Regions from separate parts of the Ruegeria sp. CH2 genome, predicted to be linked through region 3. Evidence: riboswitches for the same ligand, from Rfam matches in the RefSeq annotation. Region 3 holds a riboswitch; each other region holds the start of a gene.
The links. A riboswitch is a leader RNA that binds a small molecule or an ion and turns the genes downstream of it on or off. The one in region 3 is predicted to bind cobalamin.
Positions count from the first base shown of each region.

Region 1: another riboswitch for cobalamin. It lies ahead of ACR0M9_RS18475 (hypothetical protein); the one in region 3 lies ahead of ACR0M9_RS06310 (ABC transporter substrate-binding protein).
Region 2: another riboswitch for cobalamin. It lies ahead of ACR0M9_RS19885 (DUF4198 domain-containing protein); the one in region 3 lies ahead of ACR0M9_RS06310 (ABC transporter substrate-binding protein).

Region 1 covers NZ_JBQFQV010000018.1:5,314-11,807, reverse strand. The annotation lists gene ACR0M9_RS18480 (alpha/beta hydrolase family protein) at 1-730, opposite strand, end outside; cobalamin riboswitch at 863-1,081, shown strand; gene ACR0M9_RS18475 (hypothetical protein) at 1,172-1,579, shown strand; gene ACR0M9_RS18470 (protein-tyrosine phosphatase family protein) at 1,571-2,083, opposite strand; gene ACR0M9_RS18465 (DNA polymerase III subunit gamma/tau) at 2,256-4,019, shown strand; gene ACR0M9_RS18460 (YbaB/EbfC family nucleoid-associated protein) at 4,210-4,563, shown strand; gene recR (recombination mediator RecR) at 4,625-5,218, shown strand; gene ACR0M9_RS18450 (hypothetical protein) at 5,240-5,941, opposite strand; gene ACR0M9_RS18445 (hypothetical protein) at 6,104-6,494, shown strand, end outside.
Region 2 covers NZ_JBQFQV010000024.1:14,152-20,645, reverse strand. The annotation lists gene ACR0M9_RS19915 (hypothetical protein) at 1-462, shown strand, start outside; gene ACR0M9_RS19910 (hypothetical protein) at 539-754, shown strand; gene ACR0M9_RS19905 (energy-coupling factor ABC transporter ATP-binding protein) at 771-1,421, opposite strand; gene cbiQ (cobalt ECF transporter T component CbiQ) at 1,412-2,197, opposite strand; gene ACR0M9_RS19895 (cobalt ABC transporter permease) at 2,197-2,760, opposite strand; gene cbiM (cobalt transporter CbiM) at 2,757-3,368, opposite strand; gene ACR0M9_RS19885 (DUF4198 domain-containing protein) at 3,375-4,160, opposite strand; cobalamin riboswitch at 4,293-4,491, opposite strand; gene ACR0M9_RS19880 (ROK family transcriptional regulator) at 4,612-5,802, opposite strand; gene ACR0M9_RS19875 (substrate-binding domain-containing protein) at 5,992-6,494, shown strand, end outside.
Region 3 covers NZ_JBQFQV010000003.1:19,794-26,287, forward strand. The annotation lists gene ACR0M9_RS06305 (FecCD family ABC transporter permease) at 1-143, opposite strand, end outside; gene ACR0M9_RS06310 (ABC transporter substrate-binding protein) at 158-1,162, opposite strand; cobalamin riboswitch at 1,316-1,508, opposite strand; tRNA gene ACR0M9_RS06315 (tRNA-Gln) at 1,670-1,744, opposite strand; gene ACR0M9_RS06320 (NADPH:quinone reductase) at 1,835-2,824, opposite strand; gene ACR0M9_RS06325 (SH3 domain-containing protein) at 2,936-3,397, opposite strand; gene ACR0M9_RS06330 (2-hydroxyacid dehydrogenase) at 3,596-4,582, shown strand; gene ACR0M9_RS06335 (GFA family protein) at 4,603-4,992, shown strand; gene ggt (gamma-glutamyltransferase) at 5,104-6,494, shown strand, end outside.

The sequences.
Region 1 (6,494 bases), on a different contig from region 3:
CAAGGCGCCAAACCGCCTCGGGCGGAGCCATCTGGTCATCTTCGAACGTGAACAGATCCACTGGTGTTCCAGAACTGCCCCAATGCGCATCAGGCAAATTCTGCCCGATCTCGGGAACGTAGCTAAGAGGGGCTGTACACCATTTGCGCCATTGCCAGTAGACCGAGGCGGGCAGGTCCGAACCAAACCCGATCGCTTTGCCGGGCAGATACCCAAGCGCCCGCACCATCAGCGGTGCATGGCCATACCAGAACAGCCCTGCCAACCCCCGATAGGGCCATGGGTGATCTTTCAAAGTCACCAGCCCCGAACACACACCGATCATTCGGTCGATCTGGTCGATATCCGGCTGCACCGGCCCCAGCATCGCACCGACGGAATGGCCGATGGTCCACTGCTGCGCCTTTGGAAACCGCCTGCGCATTTCGGCCCGTGCCGCTGGCATGTCGATCAACGCCCAATCCGCCATTGTTGCAGTTGCGTCTTTCAGGCGGCCGACCAAAGAAAGCCCGTAGTCCCGATAGTCATAGGTCAGGCAAGCTATCCCCCGCTCGGTAGCCAGCCATCGCGCAAAGTGTTGATAATAGTCACGCGGCACACCCGTGGCACTGTTAAGTACGACAACGGTTTCCGGCTCACCCACTGGCCGGTACAGCCGCGCCGACAAGGTCACGGACCCTGACGGAAAGCGGAAATCTTCGATCAACACCGTCTGTTCCGTATCCAACATGATCCCCGGCTTTCGCTGAAACAATGGTTTGCCTGCCTTCGATGCCGACGAAACTAAGCCGGAACGTAAACCGCATCCAGCATGACCAAACGTCCGGCCTAAAGATCGGCTTGACTCGGAACGCGATCAGGCGCTAGCGGTTGTGTGATGGTTTCCGGCCCCCACAAGAGGTCGGGATGAAAAGGGAACACGGTGCGGTTTGTCTGGTCAAACAGATATCAACCAAGTCCGCGACTGCCCCCGCAACTGTAAGCGGTAAGTAATGCCGAAATACCACTGGCCCACGGGCTGGGAAGGTCGGCAGAGCAATGACCCGCAAGTCAGGAGACCTGCCATCGGAACTGAAACCGAAACTCGGGCGGGGTGTCCGGGCAGGTCCTGACAGCGAGATGCTGTCCCACCTGCCCCAATATCCAGCCCACCACGCGCGGAGGGCGCAGGATGATCTGGAAGACAAAGTCACACGAATACAGCGCAACTGTGTGCCAGCGGACGGGCAATACCTGCCCGGCTTTGGCGCGACTGGCCCGCTCGATTTCCGAAGCCATGGCGCAGGCGGTTTCGGCCACCAGCGAAGATTTCGAATTTGAAGGCAACAGCGCGCTGTCACATTGCGCGGAAGGGTGCATGGCAACGATCCGAGCGCGATCCGACAGCGTTCGCGTTTTCTGCGGGGCGCACCCTGATACGGCAATTCGGGACCTTGATGCCTATGCCGATTTGATCTTCGGACCTACATTCAGCACGCTGCCCTCGGGCATTGTCGCGAACCCGCCTTGCGCCATGATCGAGGTTTCAACGATCCGGCCCCGGAAAACCGGCTACGCACCCCAGCAGCTGTCAGCTTGATCCCACTTCCACCTGTGCCGGGGTGATCCGGGACGCCCAGGCCAGCTGCGCATCGGTTTCGACAGCGCAGGGGCGCACGGCCCGCAGGCGGTCCAGTGCGTCGCTGGCGCGTTCACCGCATTCAACCATCAGTCGCAGAACAATCATCCCGGATCTGCCGCACCCCCCACGGCAATGCACAAGAACCCGGCCACCGCCCGACAGCGCATGTCGGGCCGTGGCGCTGACCTCTGGCCAGGCCTTCTGAACCGCCTGCGTCGGTGCTCCAAAATCTTCGATCGGCAGGTGAACCCACCGGCTGGCACGGCTTTGGATGTCGCTGCCAAAGTGCTGCGCGCCATCCTGAAGCATTTCAACATCCGTCGTCATTGAAATCACAAGGCCCGGTTTCCAAGCCGCAATCATATCCAGATCGCCGACGTAATCCCCGCCACGCCCGGGCATTGAAGTAAGGGCAAGCGTTCCGCCTCCGACCTGCAGAGCAAAAATGACCAGCTGCGACATGAAGTGCGTCCTCCCCCAAGGTACTCTTTAAGAAATGAGTCATTAAATCCGCTGGACCAGTTTAGTTGGAAACCAGCCCGTTTCTGAAACAAAAAATCATCGCGCCCCACAGTGGACGCGGACTGCCGCCGCCACTACGCTGTGCCGAAGCACCGAATCCGAGCGAGAAGACATGACAGACACGCCCAGCCCCGCCTATCAGGTTCTCGCCCGCAAATACCGCCCGGAAACCTTTGCCGACCTGGTGGGTCAAGTTGCTATGGTGCGCACCCTAAAAAACGCCTTCGAGGCCGACCGGATTGCGCAGGCCTTTATCATGACCGGCATTCGCGGAACGGGAAAAACCACCACGGCGCGGATCATCGCCAAAGGCATGAACTGCATCGGGCCGGATGGAACCGGAGGGCCGACAACCGAGCCTTGCGGTCAGTGCGAGCATTGCGTCGCAATCATGGAAGGTCGCCATGTCGATGTGATGGAAATGGATGCGGCCAGCCGTACCGGCGTCAACGATATCCGCGAGATCATCGACAGTGTCCGCTATCGCGCCGCCAGTGCACGCTACAAGATCTACATCATCGACGAGGTTCACATGCTCTCGACCAGCGCATTCAACGCGCTGCTCAAGACGCTCGAGGAACCGCCCGCACATGTGAAATTCATCTTCGCGACCACCGAGATTCGCAAAGTGCCGGTCACGGTTCTGTCGCGGTGTCAGCGCTTTGACCTGCGCCGGATCGAGCCCGAAGACATGATCGGCCTGCTGCGCAAGATCGCCGGGGCGGAGAGCGCGCAGATCGCCGACGATGCGCTGGCGTTGATCACCCGCGCCGCAGAAGGATCGGCCCGCGACGCGACCTCACTGCTGGATCAGGCAATCTCGCACGGAGCCGGTGAGACGACGGCGGATCAGGTCCGTGCGATGCTGGGTCTGGCCGATCGTGGACGGGTTCTGGACCTGATGGACATGATCCTGCGTGGTGACGCGGCAGGGGCGCTCGCTGAACTGAGCGGTCAATATGCGGAAGGTGCAGATCCTCTGGCCGTGCTGCGCGATCTGGCCGAAATCACGCATTGGGTGTCTGTCGTAAAGATCACACCTGACGCGGCCGAAGACCCGACAGTTTCCCCCGACGAACGCACACGGGGCCAGCACATGGCCGAGGCCTTGCCGATGCGGGTTCTGACCCGGATGTGGCAAATGCTGCTGAAGGCGCTGGAGGAAGTCTCTGCCGCGCCCAACGCGATGATGGCCGCCGAAATGGCTGTTATCCGACTGACGCATGTCGCCGATTTGCCCAGCCCCGAAGAGCTGATCAAACGGCTGCAAGACGCCCCACCTTCGCCACCCGGCGGGCCGGGCGGGGGCATGTCACCGTCCCGGCAGGCCCCGGTGGCAACGCAATCCAACGCGACCCCGCCGCCTGCCTATACATCGCCCCCGCGCGGCGCGGGTGGTGCACCGGTTGCCGCGCTGGCGCAGGATGCACAGACGGCCCTGGCCCGCTATCCAACCTTCGGGCATGTGGTGGAACTGATCCGCACAAACCGCGATGTGAAACTGCTTGTCGAGGTGGAAAGCGGCGTGCGCCTTGTGTCGTACCAGCCTGGCCGGATCGAATTCACCCAGACACCTCAGGCACCGTCGGATCTGGCGTCGCGATTGGGCTCTGCCCTGCAACGCTGGACCGGCAATCGGTGGGCCGTCTCCATTGTCTCGGACGGGGATGCCGCGACCATCGCGGAAGTGCGGGACCGGGCCGAACTGGCCCTGAAAGCCGAGGCCGAAGAACACCCGCTGGTTCAGGCCGTGCTGACGCAATTCCCCAAGGCAAAGATCATTCGGATCGAAACACCTGAACAGCGCGCCGCCAAGGTTGAGACCGAGGCCCTTCCCGAAGTCGAAGAGGAATGGGACCCGTTCGAAGAGGACTAGCCCCTGAGCCCGCGGGTCCAAGTTTCAAGAAACCGGCATACTCACCCCCTTTCACGATGCACCTGAAGGAGGGAATGCGGGCACATAAATGATCGGTCGGCGCCGCTCTGATCTGGACAGGCGGGAGACCTCTTGTGCCACCTGCCTGCGGTCCGTATTTAGAACCAAACAGAAACACAGGAGACGACTGATGCTGAAAGGACTCGGCGGGCTTGGCGGACTGGGCGACATGGCCAAGATGATGAAATCCGCACAAGACCTGCAAACCAAGATGACCGAAATGCAGGAAGAGCTGAACAACATGATGGTTGTCGGCGAATCCGGTGCAGGGCTGGTCAAGGCAACGGCCACAGCCAAGGGTGAACTCAAGGGGCTGGACATCGACCCGTCGATCTTCAACGGCGACGACAAGGAAGTGGTCGAAGACCTGATCCTGGCCGCCATCAAGGACGCTCAGGCCAAAGCCGCCGAACGTTCACAGGAAGAGATGGGCAAGCTGACCGAAAGCATGGGCTTGCCCAAAGACATCAAGCTACCGTTCTGAGCTTCATCTTTTCCCAAATACTCCCGCCGGAGGCTCCCTCCGGCGCAAAGCAGGACAGGCCATGGGCACGAACAGCGAAATCGACAATCTGATCGACCTGATGGCCAAACTGCCGGGGTTGGGCCCGCGCTCGGCCCGCCGCGCGGTGCTGCACCTGATCCGCAAACGCGCTCTGCTGCTGACACCCCTGTCAGACGCCATGCAGCAAGTGGCCGTCACCGCCCGCGAATGCCTGAATTGCGGCAATGTGGGCACCACGGATATCTGTGACATATGCAATAGCGAGGCCCGAGCGACCGGCGAACTCTGCGTGGTCGAGGACGTCGCCGACCTTTGGGCGATGGAACGGTCAGGGGTCTTCAAAGGCCGCTATCACGTGCTGGGTGGCACACTGTCTGCACTGGACGGTATCGGCCCGGACGAGCTGCGCATTCCTCGCCTCAGGGATCGGGTCCTGGCCGAAGGGATCACCGAAGTGATCCTTGCCCTGAACGCCACCGTCGACGGCCAGACCACCGCCCATTACATCGCCGATCAGCTGGAAGGCCAGGTGCGCCTGACCTCACTGGCGCAAGGCGTGCCCATCGGCGGAGAGTTGGATTATCTGGATGACGGAACGATCACGGCGGCGCTCAGGGCGCGAAAGGAATTGTAGCCGGTTGTAGACACTAGCACATCAATAAAGCCCGTCAGTTTCGTCAATCAGCACCGGCGGCCCCCAATAGTCCGCTTCAAACCGGACGCGCGCTCCACTGTAGTTTTCGAAATGAATCGTTAGACCGAGAGCATCACTCCTAAATAGTCCTTTCAGGTACCCGGTGAAGCTTTCGATGCTTCCGACCCATCCTTCCTCCTTTGTCAGCCTGAACTCGACCCACTTTTTCAGTTCTGTGCTGCGCTCGGCGTCCAGCTTGTATTCAGGCTGGCTCGTAGTTTCGCACTGAAAAACCCCATATTCGGAATATGGGCTGGCGGCATCTATGGGAGGCCAGTCGAAGATGTGAATCCGCGCCAAGAAATCGCCTAAGACTACATAGATCCCATGTTTGTCGCCAACTTTGTCTTCTGTCATGCCGCCATTCCACGCGCTCTCATCTTTGGTCAGAAAATACCCGAGACAAACGTCCGCGCCCCAAACCAACAGGTCTGAGCTTTCAAAAGGTTGCCACTCATGATCCAAGATTGGTGGATCAAAAAGTGATGGGCCTTTCTTACACCCATGCGTTTCGCAGTAGGATTCGGCGTCAAATTGGAACTTGCCGCTGACTTCAGCGAACCCCGCCCTGTCCAGAATGACCGAAGAGGTTAAGAAACAAGCTACAAATAGACTTTTGAATGCTGACATCCAGTATTGTCTCGTCAAAGTATCGAGAGGCATTGATCGGAACAAATGGCTTTGGATTTCATTTTAGCAAATGTAAATCTGAGCGGGTAGGATCAAAAGAAAATTAGTAATTTCTAAGGCAGATGACCCCTTTGTTTGGTCCAGCACGTCAAATAGGGTTGCGGCAAACAAGTTACTCAATACTGGAGACCAATTGTGACCCGACTTCTCGCCTTCACCCTCGCCGCCTTCACCGCAACCGCTGGCCTGTCGCAGGACCTTGTGGACAAGGGCTTTGTTGAAGGCTGGAACATCATGATGGACCCCGCGCTTGGGAACGGGTGTCTGATCCAGACGGTGTATCAGGATCTCTCGGTAGTGCGGCTGGGCTATGACGCATTGGATAATCGCGGGTATTTCGCCGTTTACAACAAGGCCTGGGGCGACATTAAGCAAGGTGAGAGCTATCCCATCCGGTTCGAACTGGACGGCAAGAGCTTTGATGCCACCGCTATCGGGTTCAATGAACGCAAAGTGCCCGGTGCGACGGTGTTTTTTACCGACCGGAATTTCGTCACCGCGATTGCCCAGAACAAGACGATGACGG
Region 2 (6,494 bases), on a different contig from region 3:
ATCGGTCGGACCCTCAGCCTGGCACCAACTGCGGCGCTGCATGCCGTGGCCACCGACCCCCTGTCGCTCAGCCGTCCGACTGCGGGTGGCGGGTTCGAGGTTCTGGCACGGGTCATCGACGCCGCCGCCCCGATTGCCGGGACCATCGCGGCGGCAGACTGGACAAGCTGGGAATGCGATGCTGCTGCCTGTTCCGAGGTTGACAGCAACGATGCGCGCTTTGCCCTTTCACCGATCCTGAATGCGGCCGGTTGGCACCAGGCGGCTGATCCCGGCAATCCCAACAGCCTGTCCGATCCCGGCAGCTGGGCCGCGTGGCAGAACATCACCGGGCTTGTACCCGGCGTCACACGGTTCGCGGATGAGCTGCAATTGCTGTACCCTGCCGAGATGCTCATCACCTCGCCGGTTTTTAACCAACTGGACAATGTCTGGACGGGAAGCGCATTCGCCGCGCCATAGGACCCCCTCTGCGACCGCAACAATGTGATTTGGCGGCACTTGGCTTTTGGGGTTACGCTTGAACAGGAGGGCCGCCATGCAAAACCCGGAACGTTTCGAAAAATTCTTCTTTGCCAAAGTTGGCATGGGCGAAGCCTGCGGTTGCGCCGAGCGCATCATCGACGTTTTCGAATTCAACCGAAAAGGTGGTGCGCAGTCGAAACACCCGGTGAAACAGGACCGGCGCGGACGCCTGTCGTTTCGGGCATGGGCGGTCAGATATGGGCTTATAAGCCGAAAGCGGCACAGCTGAACACGGATTGGTCCTGTCAGACAGCCACCAGTTTTCCGTCTCGCAAATCGAGCGCATCCGGTGCCAGTTCGGCGCGGAAGGCCGGGGAATGGCTGACAAGAAGGATCGCTTGCGGCAATGCCCGGAGGATTTCCAGCAGCCGGGCCTCGTTCCGTGGGTCCAGCGCGTTGGTAGGCTCATCAAGCAGCAGAACCTCGGGCTCCATCGCCAGAACGGTCGCCAGCGTAACCAGCCGTTTTTCACCCCCTGACAACTTGTGGGTGATGCGGTTCTTCAGATGCATCAGGTCCAGATCACCCAACACGCTTTCAACGATGGCAAGTGCTTCGTCGCGTGTTCTGCCCAGGTTGAGCGGGCCAAAGGCGATATCCTCGGCGACGGTCGGGCAGAACAACTGATCATCCGCATCCTGAAACACAAGTCCCACCCGGCGGCGCACGTCGTGAAAATCGGCCTCTTGCACCCTTTGCTGACCAAAGATCGTGACCGTGCCGGACCGTGGGCGCTGCAAGCCAAGCGTGATACGCAGCAAGGTCGATTTTCCCGCCCCGTTCGGGCCCGTCAGCGACAGGCGTTGACCGGCGGACAGGCTGAGGCTGGCACCATCCAGAACGGGTGGCTGACCGGGGTAGGCAAAGCAGATATCTTCAAGCGCAATCAGTGCCATGCAAAATCCAGTATGATCAGACCCGCGCAAAGAGCACCAAGACCTGCGGCAAAAACAATGTCCCTTCGGGTCAGGGCAAAATCCTGAAGAAGCAGCATACGGCCTGAAAACCCCCGGCATTTCATCGCATCAAGTATGCGTTCGGATCTTTCGATCGCGCGCACCAGCATCATGCCAACGAGATAGCCAAAGCTGCGATAGGTGTGCCAGTTTGTTGCCGGGCGAAAGCCGCGCACTTTCATAGCCGCGCGCAGGCGCAGGTATTCTTCCCGCAGAACCTCGATATAGCGGATGGTGAACATCAGAAGGTGAACCAGCTTTTCGGGGCAGCGTAGGCGGTGCAAGGCGTGGCCAAGCGTAACCGGCTCCATCGTGCCGACCAGCACCATAAGGGACAGGATGACCGCGTTGGCCGTCAAGGCGATCTCGACCGCTTTCCAGAAACCCTGCCAGCTTGCAGGAAACCCCCAGAGCGTAAACATCGGGTCGCCGGGCATGGAGAATGGCAACAACACCAGCATGAACAGGATGAACCCGTCCATCATGGCCATGCGTTTCAATGTCTTCCGCCAGGGCAGACGCGACGCGGCAAGAAGCGAAAGGGACACCGCCAGAGCCGCGCACAGCGCTGTCAGCGAGGACACCGCCACTGTCACCACCGCGAAGACAACCGCCATAACGATCCGCATCCTAGGATCAAGCGGGTTGATCGCGCCGCGCCGCTGCGCGCCCGCTTTGACCAGCGTGTTTTCCTGTTGCCCCAGAACGTGCGCCATCAAGCCGCCAGCTTGCGGCGTGCCGCAAAGTAAAAGCCCAGACCAAACAGACCGACGATATATCCGATCCCACCCAGAACAGTTTGCAGGTCATTTTGTTCGCGGTATGCCGCTATTTCCCGACGCAGCGGGCGCAGCTCATCCCGAACGGCCCTGGCAATGACCTGTTGTTGTTCTGTGCTGAACACCGCCACTGTCTGGGCAGGTGCGTTTGTTGGCGGGGTGTCGGGTTCCGCTTCAACGCCCATGATCCGGGCGACATCCGCAGCGGGCATGGTGACCTCGGCCACATGTCCGGCACCAAGGTTTGCAAAGAATGTATGGGCCACCGGCGCGTTTGGCGTGTAGATAAAAAACCCGTCTGCATCTGTTACGATACGGCCCAGCTCGGCTCCGTCCGGGCCGTTGACGATGACCTCGGTATCGCTTGCCATGTCGCCGTTGGAAAAGCCGATTTCGCCTTCGATGGCGTCACCGGATTTAAACACTCCGGCTATGACCTTATGCGCCAAGGCAGGTAGGGGTGCGCAGCACAGCGCCAGAATGATTGCCAGATACCTCATGCGACCGCTCGTTTGACAAACAGCTCGGGCTTGACCTTGCGCGCCAGCAAAACCGCGAACCCAGTCAGGATCGCCTCGATCGCCATGACAGGAATATGTGCAAAGAAAACAAGCTTGGCCGCTGGCAGGAATGCATCCCCGGACAGGGCCAGTGAAAACGCAACCATGCCGGTTGTGGCGGCGATGGCAAAGGCACCGCCGACCCCGCCCCATATCGCACCTTGCAGAGGTGAGCCATGGGCGATCAGGCGGCCAAAGATCAGCCCGGCCAAAACCGCGGGCAACGCGATGTTCAGGGTGTTGATCCCCAATACCGTCAACCCGCCAAAGCCAAAGAAGACGGCCTGCAGCAAAAGCCCGACGAACAAGGCCGGGAATGCGGCCCAGCCCAACAAAAGCCCGGCCATACCGTTGAGGATCAGATGCACTGACGAAGGGCCAATCGGCACATGGATCAGCGATGCCACGAAAAAGCTGGCAGACAGCACCCCCGCAGTGGGGATGCGATCAAGATCCAGCGACCTGAGGCCCATGGCAATCCCACCCGCCGCAGCGACGGCTCCGCCGATCACGACCGGGTTGGACAAGGCTCCGTCAACGATGTGCATCTACGGTTACTCCAAATCCCAGGCGCGGATCCAGATGACCGCGTCCTGACTGAGTTCTTTGCCGTTGTGTTCGGTCACGGGACCGGCGCCGAGTGCGGCAAATCCCCAATATCCGGCTTTTGGAACGCCAAACGTGAAATACCCGTTATCATCCGAAGTTGCGACCAATGCACCACCCGGCATCGGCGAGACCGACGGGGCGGAAGCGGCCGCGCTTTCCATGTTCGGTTCTGCGGCCATGTACTCGATCTCGATCTCGGCACCCGCAACCGGTTGGCCTTCGGCCATAACCCGACCTGTAAACGTCGAACCCGCGATGATGTTGGTTGGTTTGTTGAGCGGGATGATCTCAACCGGCAGGCCCACCGGGTTCATCCAGTCGGTCGGCAGTTCATTGCGGTTCATGAATGCCTTGGCGATCTGCTGGATATAGATATCCTCGGATTCCTCATAATAGGGCTGGGGAACAGTCACCAACACATAGTCGCCCGACCGTTTGACGGGAACATAACCCTTGAATGCCGCGCCTTCGTTTTCGCCGCCGGTGAAACGTACGGGTTCCAGGGTATCCAGCAGATCGGTTTTCTGACCGTTGTGGATCACGTAGAATTCCTGCGGCTTGTCCAGATCCATGACATGCCCGTTCGAGAACGGATGCCAAAAGATCAGCTTGACCGGAACATTCCCCGGTGCGTCGATCATGGTGTCAGCGGTGTATTCCAGCAGGAAATGCGCATTTGCCATCGCTGGAAGCGCCATCGCCACAGCGGCTGCGGAAAGCAGCTTGGTCATCAATAGTCGTCCTTGTCCCATCGCACCAACCCCGGTACGAGATGCGTTTTGACTGCGGGGACGTCCAAGCTAAGCTGCTTTTTCAAGCATCCTGCTCCGACGCACATCCCGTCGCCGATTAGGAGTGCCCTTGTCAAAGGCACATGTCCGGCAGGTATCCTGACTTGCGGGTCAAAGCGTTGGGCTGGCCTTCCCGGATTAACTCCAGTGGCACTTCAGCCCTGCTCGCCGCTTACAGTTGCGGGTGCAGTTGCGGAGTTGGGCCAAAGCCCGCACCGCATTCCCTATTGATTCCAGAGCACGCCCCGGAACCGGACATGCCGAGCGGCTTGCCAGACTTCTTCGGCATCCGTCAACGATCAATTGCGCTGGCTGTCAAAAAGTTTAGCGGGCAATGCCCTTTTTCCGGCGGATCCGCTTTGGATAAAGGTCGGGGTTTTTCGGGAATGAACTACCCTTCGAGCAGGTATCTTTCCGACAATGGCAAACTGGCCGCCCCCAATGAGCGGGCATCCGGGCCTGCCGTCCCCACCTGCACCAAGGGCCGTTCAAGCCCGGTCAGGTTCATGTCAGATAGTTTGACCTCGACCAATTCCACCAGCCGCGCCTTGATGCCTGCGGGCATCCAGCCATCAATCTTGACAGATTCGAAGTCGATCAGGCTGCAAGACGAGACGATGGCATGTGCGATCCCGTGCGCCGCTTGTTTCAGCCAGTTCTCAAGGTGGGTTTCCGGTAGGTCCCAATGCTGTGTCGTTTCCCAGATTGAGCCGGCTGTTTCGGCATTCCCACCAACTGCGCGCTCCAGCACATAAAGACTGGCGACATCTATCAATGGTTTCACTCCGCCTGCGTCGTCCGGCACGGGCAATGGGCCAAGCGCACCGGCGTTTCCCCGCCCCGAAAAGATCGAGCCGTTCAGAACCACCCCGCCCCCGATGAAGAAGCCCACATAAAAATACAGGAAATCTCGTGGGCCTTCCGCCGGGCCAAAGACCAGCTCGGCACCGCAGGCGGCCGTTGCGTCGTTCTGCAGGAATACCGGCAAGTCATAGCTTGCGGCCAGCGCGCCTTTCAGGTCCGCGTCACGCCACGGATCCATTTTCTCCTGCGGAACCTGCAATGTCTGCGCCCAGTCCCAAAGGTAGAACGGCATCGCAATCCCAAGACCCGCGATCCGGCTGCGCGCCTCGGGCGACAGTGACGCCATCACTTTGTCGAGGCTTTCTTTGGAAAAGCTCAATGTCGCCTCGGGCGTCGGAAAATCATAAGTCCGCCGCTCACGGTGCCTGACATTGCCAAGGAAATCCGTCAGCACCAATTCGGTACTGCGCCGCCCGACTTTGAGCCCAAAGAAATAAGCGCCATCCGGGTTCAGGCGCATGGGAACCGAGGGCTGTCCGACTTTTCCCCGGATCGGTTCGCCCCGCAGAAGCAGCCCATCGGTTTCCAACTGGCGCATGATGACCGAGACCGTCTGCGCCGACAGCCCGGTCATCCGCGCGATTTCAGATTTTGCGAGGGCCTGATGGCGCCGGACCAGTGACAGGACAAGCCGTTCATTTCGGGCCCGCATTCCACTTTGGTTGGTGCCGCGCATATCTGGCTCGCGTACGCCAGTGGTATTGTCCAAAGAGTTCATTGCAGACACGGCCATCCCCTTCATGACGACAATGTTGAAACCCTTCCTTTCTGTCAATAATAATTAAGAGTGATTTATTTATTGACTCGAAATTCGAATCTTGTGATGGTTTTCACGTTCGATCGGGCCGGTTTTCGCCCGATCAAACGTATGCCCGGACGGGCATTGGGAAAACTGGGAGGACTACCGATGAAACTTGCGAAACTTGCAGGCGCCACGGCGCTGGCGGTTACGGCCATGGCAAGCAGTGCAATGGCCGAAGGTGAAACCGTTTGCCTGATCACCAAGACGGATACCAACCCTTTCTTTGTTAAAATGAGAGAGGGTGCGACCGCCAAAGCCGAAGAGCTTGGCATGACGCTGAAGGCCTTTGCCGGCAAAGTCGACGGAGACCACGAAACTCAGGTTCAGGCCATTGAAACCTGCATTCTGGATGGCGCAAAGGGTATCCTGCTGACCGCGTCGGATACGTCGTCCATCGTTCCGGCGGTGCAGCAGGCCCGCGATGCCGGGCTGCTGGTGATTGCGCTGGACACCCCGCTTGAGCCTATCGACTCGGCCGACGCGACCTTTGCCACCGACAATTTCCTTGCGGGGCTTCTGATCGGACAATGGGCAAAAGCCACTCTGGGAGATACGGCAAACGACGCCAAAATCGCCACGTTGGACCTTGCGGTCAGCCAGCCCACTGT
Region 3 (6,494 bases):
TCCGCTCCGGCCAGCTTGTTGGCCAGAACGGAGAGAACCAAATCGGGCGACAGAGAGGTTTCCCCGATCATCGCGCCCGCAAGAACCGCCGCAATCAACAATGGCACGGTAAGGCACGCAGCCTTGAAACCCTGCCGTAAGATTGCGGCGACCTCGTTCACAGGTTGTTTCCGATGGTATCCAGCTTCTCGGCCAGATCCTCCAGCGCCGGGATTGCGCGGATGGTGGCGTCCATGGCCTGCGCATCCATAATGACGATCCGGTCATTCTTGACCGCATCCATCTGGCTGGTCACCGGATCAGTGCGCAGGAACTCCAGCTTTTTCAGGTAGTCGTCCGCAGCAAAGCGACGGCGGTCCATCTTGGCGATAACAATCACCGTCGGATTGGCCTTGGCAATGGTTTCCCAGCCCACTGTTGGCCATTCTTCATCCGTCTCGACGACGTTGCGGATACCCAATTTACTCATCATGTATCCCGGTGCGCCTTTCTGTCCGGCCACAAACGGGTCGCTTTCCATTTCAGGAGAGGAAAACCAGAATACGGCTGACACATCGTCCAGCTTCACGGTTTGCGCCTTGGCGACGGCTGCGGCTTCGCGGGCCTTGTACTCGGCAACCAAGTCCGTGCCGCGTTCGGATACATCAAAGGCTGCCGCCAGTTCTTCGATACCCTGATACAGCGTATCGGTCGAGAACGCTTGCAGGCGGGTGCCATCGCCGCCGACTGTATTGTCTTTGCCGATGCAATCTGCAGGCATTACGTACGTTGGAATGCCCAGTTCGTGAAATTGCTCACGCGTGGCGACGATGCCCTCGGGTCCGACATGCCACTCATATTGCGCTGCGACCAGTCCCGGCCGCTTGGCAACAACGCTTTCAAAGCTGGGATCATTGTCTGCCAGACGCTCTACCTTGGCATTCACCTCGGCATATTCAGGCAGCACCTCGTTGAACCAGACCGAGGTTCCAAGAACCTGCTCGCCCAGACCCAGCGCATAAAGCACCTCGGTCGCGGCTTGGCCGACCGTGACTGACGACGTCACTGGCGCGTCAAACGTGACCGAGTGACCGCAGTTTTCGATAGTTAGGGGAAAGTTTCCTTCGGCGGCAGCGCTGGTAGCCAGCAAGGAAAGGCCAATCAGGCCAGTGCGTAGAAACATGACAATCGATCTCCATGTGTCAATGACCAGAGAACGGGTGAATGGGCATTTACCGAAGCAACAGACGCTTTACTGCCTGCCGTGAGCGCAGGGTAGAAAATAGACCGCCCGGCGCGTTTCTTCGGCAACCTCCCCGGACAACCCCGCCCGGTGTGTTTCGGTTTCATACCGGCAGGTCTCCTGACTGACGGGTCTTTGTCTGTCCTGTCTTCCCAGACCAAAATGGCCCAGTGACGGAAATGGACAGCGCTCGCCGCCTACAGTTGCGGGGGCAGTTCCGGTTGGCACCAAAAGGCACCTCGGATTCCCTCTTAGCCACATCGGGACCGGTAAAACGCGGGTACCTTAACACTTACCCTGCGGCAAGAAAAAACTCCGGGGTCTTTCCTATTTTCTCGCAAGAGCATGCACCTGCGCGTCTCAACATGGCGCTGATATCAGAAAAGCCGCTGAGAACGCGCCAAAATCCGGACCTAGATTCATAGTGTGTGATATTAGGGAAAATCATGGCTGGGGTGGTAGGATTCGAACCTACGATACACGGTACCAAAAACCGCTGCCTTACCACTTGGCTACACCCCAACGGTGAGCGGCTATCTACGATTGTTGATGGCAGGGTTCAAGAGCGTTTTGCAAAAAAAACGAGCGCCGTAAAATTTTTTTGAGGGCCTCTCATTTGGTGTCGATCAACACCGCTCCGGTACGGTTGCCTTCCTGTACCATCGCATGGGCGGCAGCGCATTCTTCCAGTGTAAAGACCTTATGTACGGGGCAGATCAATGCGCCATCAGCCAGTGCCTTGTGGAGTGTCTTTATTGCGGCGGCGCGCAAGTCTACGGGCAGCAGGTAGATCAGGACCGCCTCGAGTGTCACTGCCTTGAACATCATGGGTCCAAAGGGAAAGACGGGTGTCATATTCCGGGCAGATCCATATGCGTTGATACGGCCGTTTTCGGCGATGACGGCAATGTTGGTGTCAAGGTTCTGTCCAAATTCGACATCGACGATTCGACCAATTGCACGTCCATCATTTGCGTCGAGAATCTGATCCGAAAGGTGTTCACCGGAGTAGTCGAGAACGACATCTGCACCAGCTGCCTTGACCCGGTCAAAGCTGCGGGTGCTGGCCGTTGCGATCACTTTGGCTCCGGCCCATTTGGCAAGCTGGACAGCCAGATACCCGACAGTACCCGCCCCACCATGGATCAAAATGGTTTGCCCGCGCGGCGTGCCGCCCGAGAACACTGCGTGGCTTGCGGTAAGGCCCGGAATTCCAAGAATCGCTCCGGTTTCAAGTGACACCGTCTCGGGCAGTTCTACAGCCTGAGATTCAGGCAGGGTGATGTGGCTGGCAGCTGTACCGAACGCGCGTTGCCATTGCCCGTTCCAAATCCACACGCGCTGACCAATCCGCGTCGCGGGTACGCCATCGCCAACCGCTGTGATGACTCCAGCCCCGTCGCTGTGCGGAACGATCAGCGGAAACGGAGGTTCTGTGACACCCGGTCGGGTTCCCGCGCGGGCCTTGACGTCCGAGGGATTTACGCCGGAATAAGACAACTCGACCGTGACTTCACCCGGTCCAGGCGGAACTGGGGGAATATCCTGTATGCGCAAGACATCGACAGCGTCTCCGAAGGCTGAATAGGTGACTGCGCGCATAGGGTCCTCCGTTTAGGTCGAGTTAAGCGGCGATTGGGCCGGTAACTCAAACAGCTTGTCGCGCTTTTTCGGGGCGATGCGCAACCGCGGATACCGGAAATTGTCTTTCGCCTATTCCCGAATTTCGGAAGAATCGACGCCCCAAAGGTTCGATTTCAGTGTCCAGCCACGGTATCCGCCGGCGGTGATCCTGCACCAGTCCAGCGAACAGGCTCCAAGGCGCGCCACCACTCCGGTCTCGAAATGGGCATTCACGGGCGAGGTCGGGTCGGGGCGGGCATAAACAGGCAGCATCTCGGATTCGATCAGCACCGTTCGGACGCCAGACAACAAGGCATAGTGAACCCAGCCACCCGCGCCGTCGCGGTCTTGGACCTTGCGCCAGTTGCCGTATTCGGCAGTGACCTGCAGCGGCATGCCACGCCTTTTGAATACCCAATCGATTCGGTGGGTTAGGGATGGTCCGCGCCGCACGTTCCCTTCGGCTGCCTTCATCGACACATATCGGGGCAGGGGCAGGTTGGTGACCGATCCGCGTTTGACTTCGGCATGTGCGGCGTAGGCACCGAACATGACCAGAAATGCGGAAACTACCGCCAGAAATCGGCGTTTTACCGGTCGAATACCACTCACTGACTGCCCGCTCTTATGCCTGTTGATCCGGTTTTGAAAAAAGGTCGACTCAATGCCATTGGGGTTCTTGTGCCCCGCCTTATCCTGCGCCACGATGCCATGGCGCGCGTCCGTTTGCAAAGCAGTGGGAGAGCCGAGGTGCCAAGAGAACGTTTAAGTGTTGTTGTTACGCGACGGTTGCCTGAGGCAGTAGAAACCCGGTTAAGCGAATTGTTTAACGTGCGCCTGCGCGACGACGACACCCCAATGACGCGTGAGGAATTAGTAGCAGCGGTGCAGGATGCCGATGTGCTGGTGCCCACGGTGACCGATACCATTGATGGCGGGCTATTGGGTCAGGCGGGTGAAAAGTTGCGGCTGATCGCCAATTACGGGGCTGGTGTCGACAATATCGATGTGGCGACGGCGCGGCAGCGCGGCATATTGGTGTCCAACACGCCCGGCGTGCTGACCGACGACACGGCAGATATGACCATGGCCCTGATTCTCGCTGTGACACGGCGCATTCCCGAAGGGTTGAGCGTCATGCAGCAAGGCGACTGGACCGGGTGGGCACCCACCGCGTTTCTGGGTGGTCGCATTGGCGGGCGGCGTTTGGGTATTCTGGGCATGGGCCGGATCGGACAGGCCGTGGCCCGCCGCGCCAAGGCGTTTGGTATGCAGATCCATTATCACAACCGCCGCAGATTGCGCCCAGAGATTGAGCAAGAACTAGAGGCGACCTATTGGGAAAGCCTGGATCAGATGGTGGCGCGTATGGACGTGATATCAATCAACTGCCCATCGACGCCGTCGACCTTCCACCTGATGAACGCGCGCCGCCTAAAGCTGATGAAACCCTCGGCGGTGATCGTGAATACTTCGCGGGGTGAGGTTATTGACGAGAACGCTTTGACCCGGATGATCCGCGCGGGTGAAATTGCGGGCGCGGGGCTGGATGTCTACGAACAGGGAACCGGTGTGAACCCGCGCTTGCGGCAGTTGCCCAACGTGGTTCTGCTGCCGCATATGGGGTCGGCCACGCTGGAGGGCCGGGTTGAGATGGGTGAAAAGGTCATCATCAACATCAAAACCTTCGAAGATGGCCACCGCCCACCGGATCAGGTTGTGCCTGCGATGCTCTGACGCGTCGGAAAGGATCATGGATGGACGTGTTTGAAGGGGGATGCCGTTGTGGAAAACTGCGCGTCACGGCTTCGGGTTGTCCTCTTCGCGTCGGGATTTGCCATTGTCTGGACTGCCGCAAACACCACGGCGCGTTGTTTTATGCGGTGGCTATTTTTCCGGCGGATGCGGTTAAGATCACCGGAAATGTGAAAGGTTATTCCGACCGGTACTTTTGCCCTGATTGCGGATCTCCGGTATTTGCCCGAAGCGGTGCCGAAGTCGAAGTGCATCTGGGCTGTCTTGACGCGCCTGACCAATTCATACCGACATATGAATGCTGGACCAAACGGCGCGAGGCGTGGCTACCCGAATTTGCCGAGACAACCCGCTATGATCAGGATCGTCGCGCCGAAGAAACCGAACCGTAGGGGAAATGGCGAAACTTCGCTGTGATAACACGCTGCCATGCCTGATCGTTGCAGAGGGGGCAAAATCCTTACAGGATTGAAAATAAAGATTGTATTGGAGGGTTAGAACAGATGAGACATGTTTCAGCACTGCTGCTTACTACCGCACTTGCTATTTCGACACCGGGGTTCGCGCAGGAAACAGCCGATGCCGTTGCACCCGAAGCCGCGACAGAAGGGCAGGTTCAGGCGATGACCGACGAGGTTATTGCGGCCCTCGAAGCCAAGCTTGAGGGAGTCCCGGTCACATCCGAAAACTGGATGATAGCTGCGGCCAATCCGCTGGCGGTCGAGGCCGGGGCCAAAGTGCTGCGCGCGGGCGGGTCTGCCGCGGATGCGATGGTTGCCGTGCAGGTCGTGCTGGGGCTGGTCGAGCCGCAATCTTCTGGTCTGGGCGGGGGTGCGTTTCTGGTTTGGTACGACGCGGCCAGCGGGCAGATGACAACGCTGGACGGGCGCGAAACGGCCCCCCTTGCCGCTACCCCGACGCTGTTTCAGGATGAAAACGGCGAGCCGCTGAAATTCTTCGATGCGGTGGTGGGCGGATTGTCGGTGGGTACACCGGGTACGCCTGCACTGCTGGAAGAGGCGCATCGAAGATGGGGGCGCGCGTCTTGGCCCGGACTGTTTGCCGACGGAATCCGATTGGCGGATGAAGGGTTTCTGGTTTCCCCGCGTCTGGCCAGCCTTGTAGAAAACGATGCTGACCGCCTGTCGCGCTTTCCCGAAACAGCCGCATATTTCCTGCCTGACGGTCAGCCGTTGCAGCAGGGACAGCGGTTGATGAACCCGGATTATGCCGAAACATTGCGCATGCTGGCCAGCGATGGCGCTGCCGGTTTTTACGGAGGTGAGATCGCTGCGGATATCGTGCGAACAGTCCGAAACGCCCCCGGAAATCCCGGCGTTCTTGCGGGGGTGGATCTGGCGCTCTACCAGGTGATCGAACGAGAACCGGTTTGTGCCGATTACCGCGCCTACGAGGTTTGCGGCATGGGTCCGCCGTCGTCGGGTGCCCTGACCGTCGGGCAGATTCTGGGGATGTTGAACAGCTATGATCTTGCAGCAATGGGCGCCGAAAGTGCCGAGGCATGGCGCCTGATCGGCGATGCTTCGCGCCTCGCCTTTGCGGACCGTGGGCGGTACATGGCAGATAGCGATTTCATACCCATGCCCACCAAGGGGCTGGTTGATCCGGGTTACTTGTCCCAGCGGGCGGCGTTGCTGGAAAGCGAAGTGGCCTTGTCCGAGGTCGCACCGGGCCAACCGGAATTTGACCATGCTTTGATTTGGGCGGACGACGTGTCGCTGGAACTGCCGTCAACCTCGCATATCTCGATCGTGGACAGCTATGGCAATGTGTTGTCGATGACGACGACGATCGAGAATGGTTTTGGGTCGCGCCTGATGACAAACGGGTTCCTGCTGAACAACGAGCTTACTGATTTCTCGTTCAAGACACA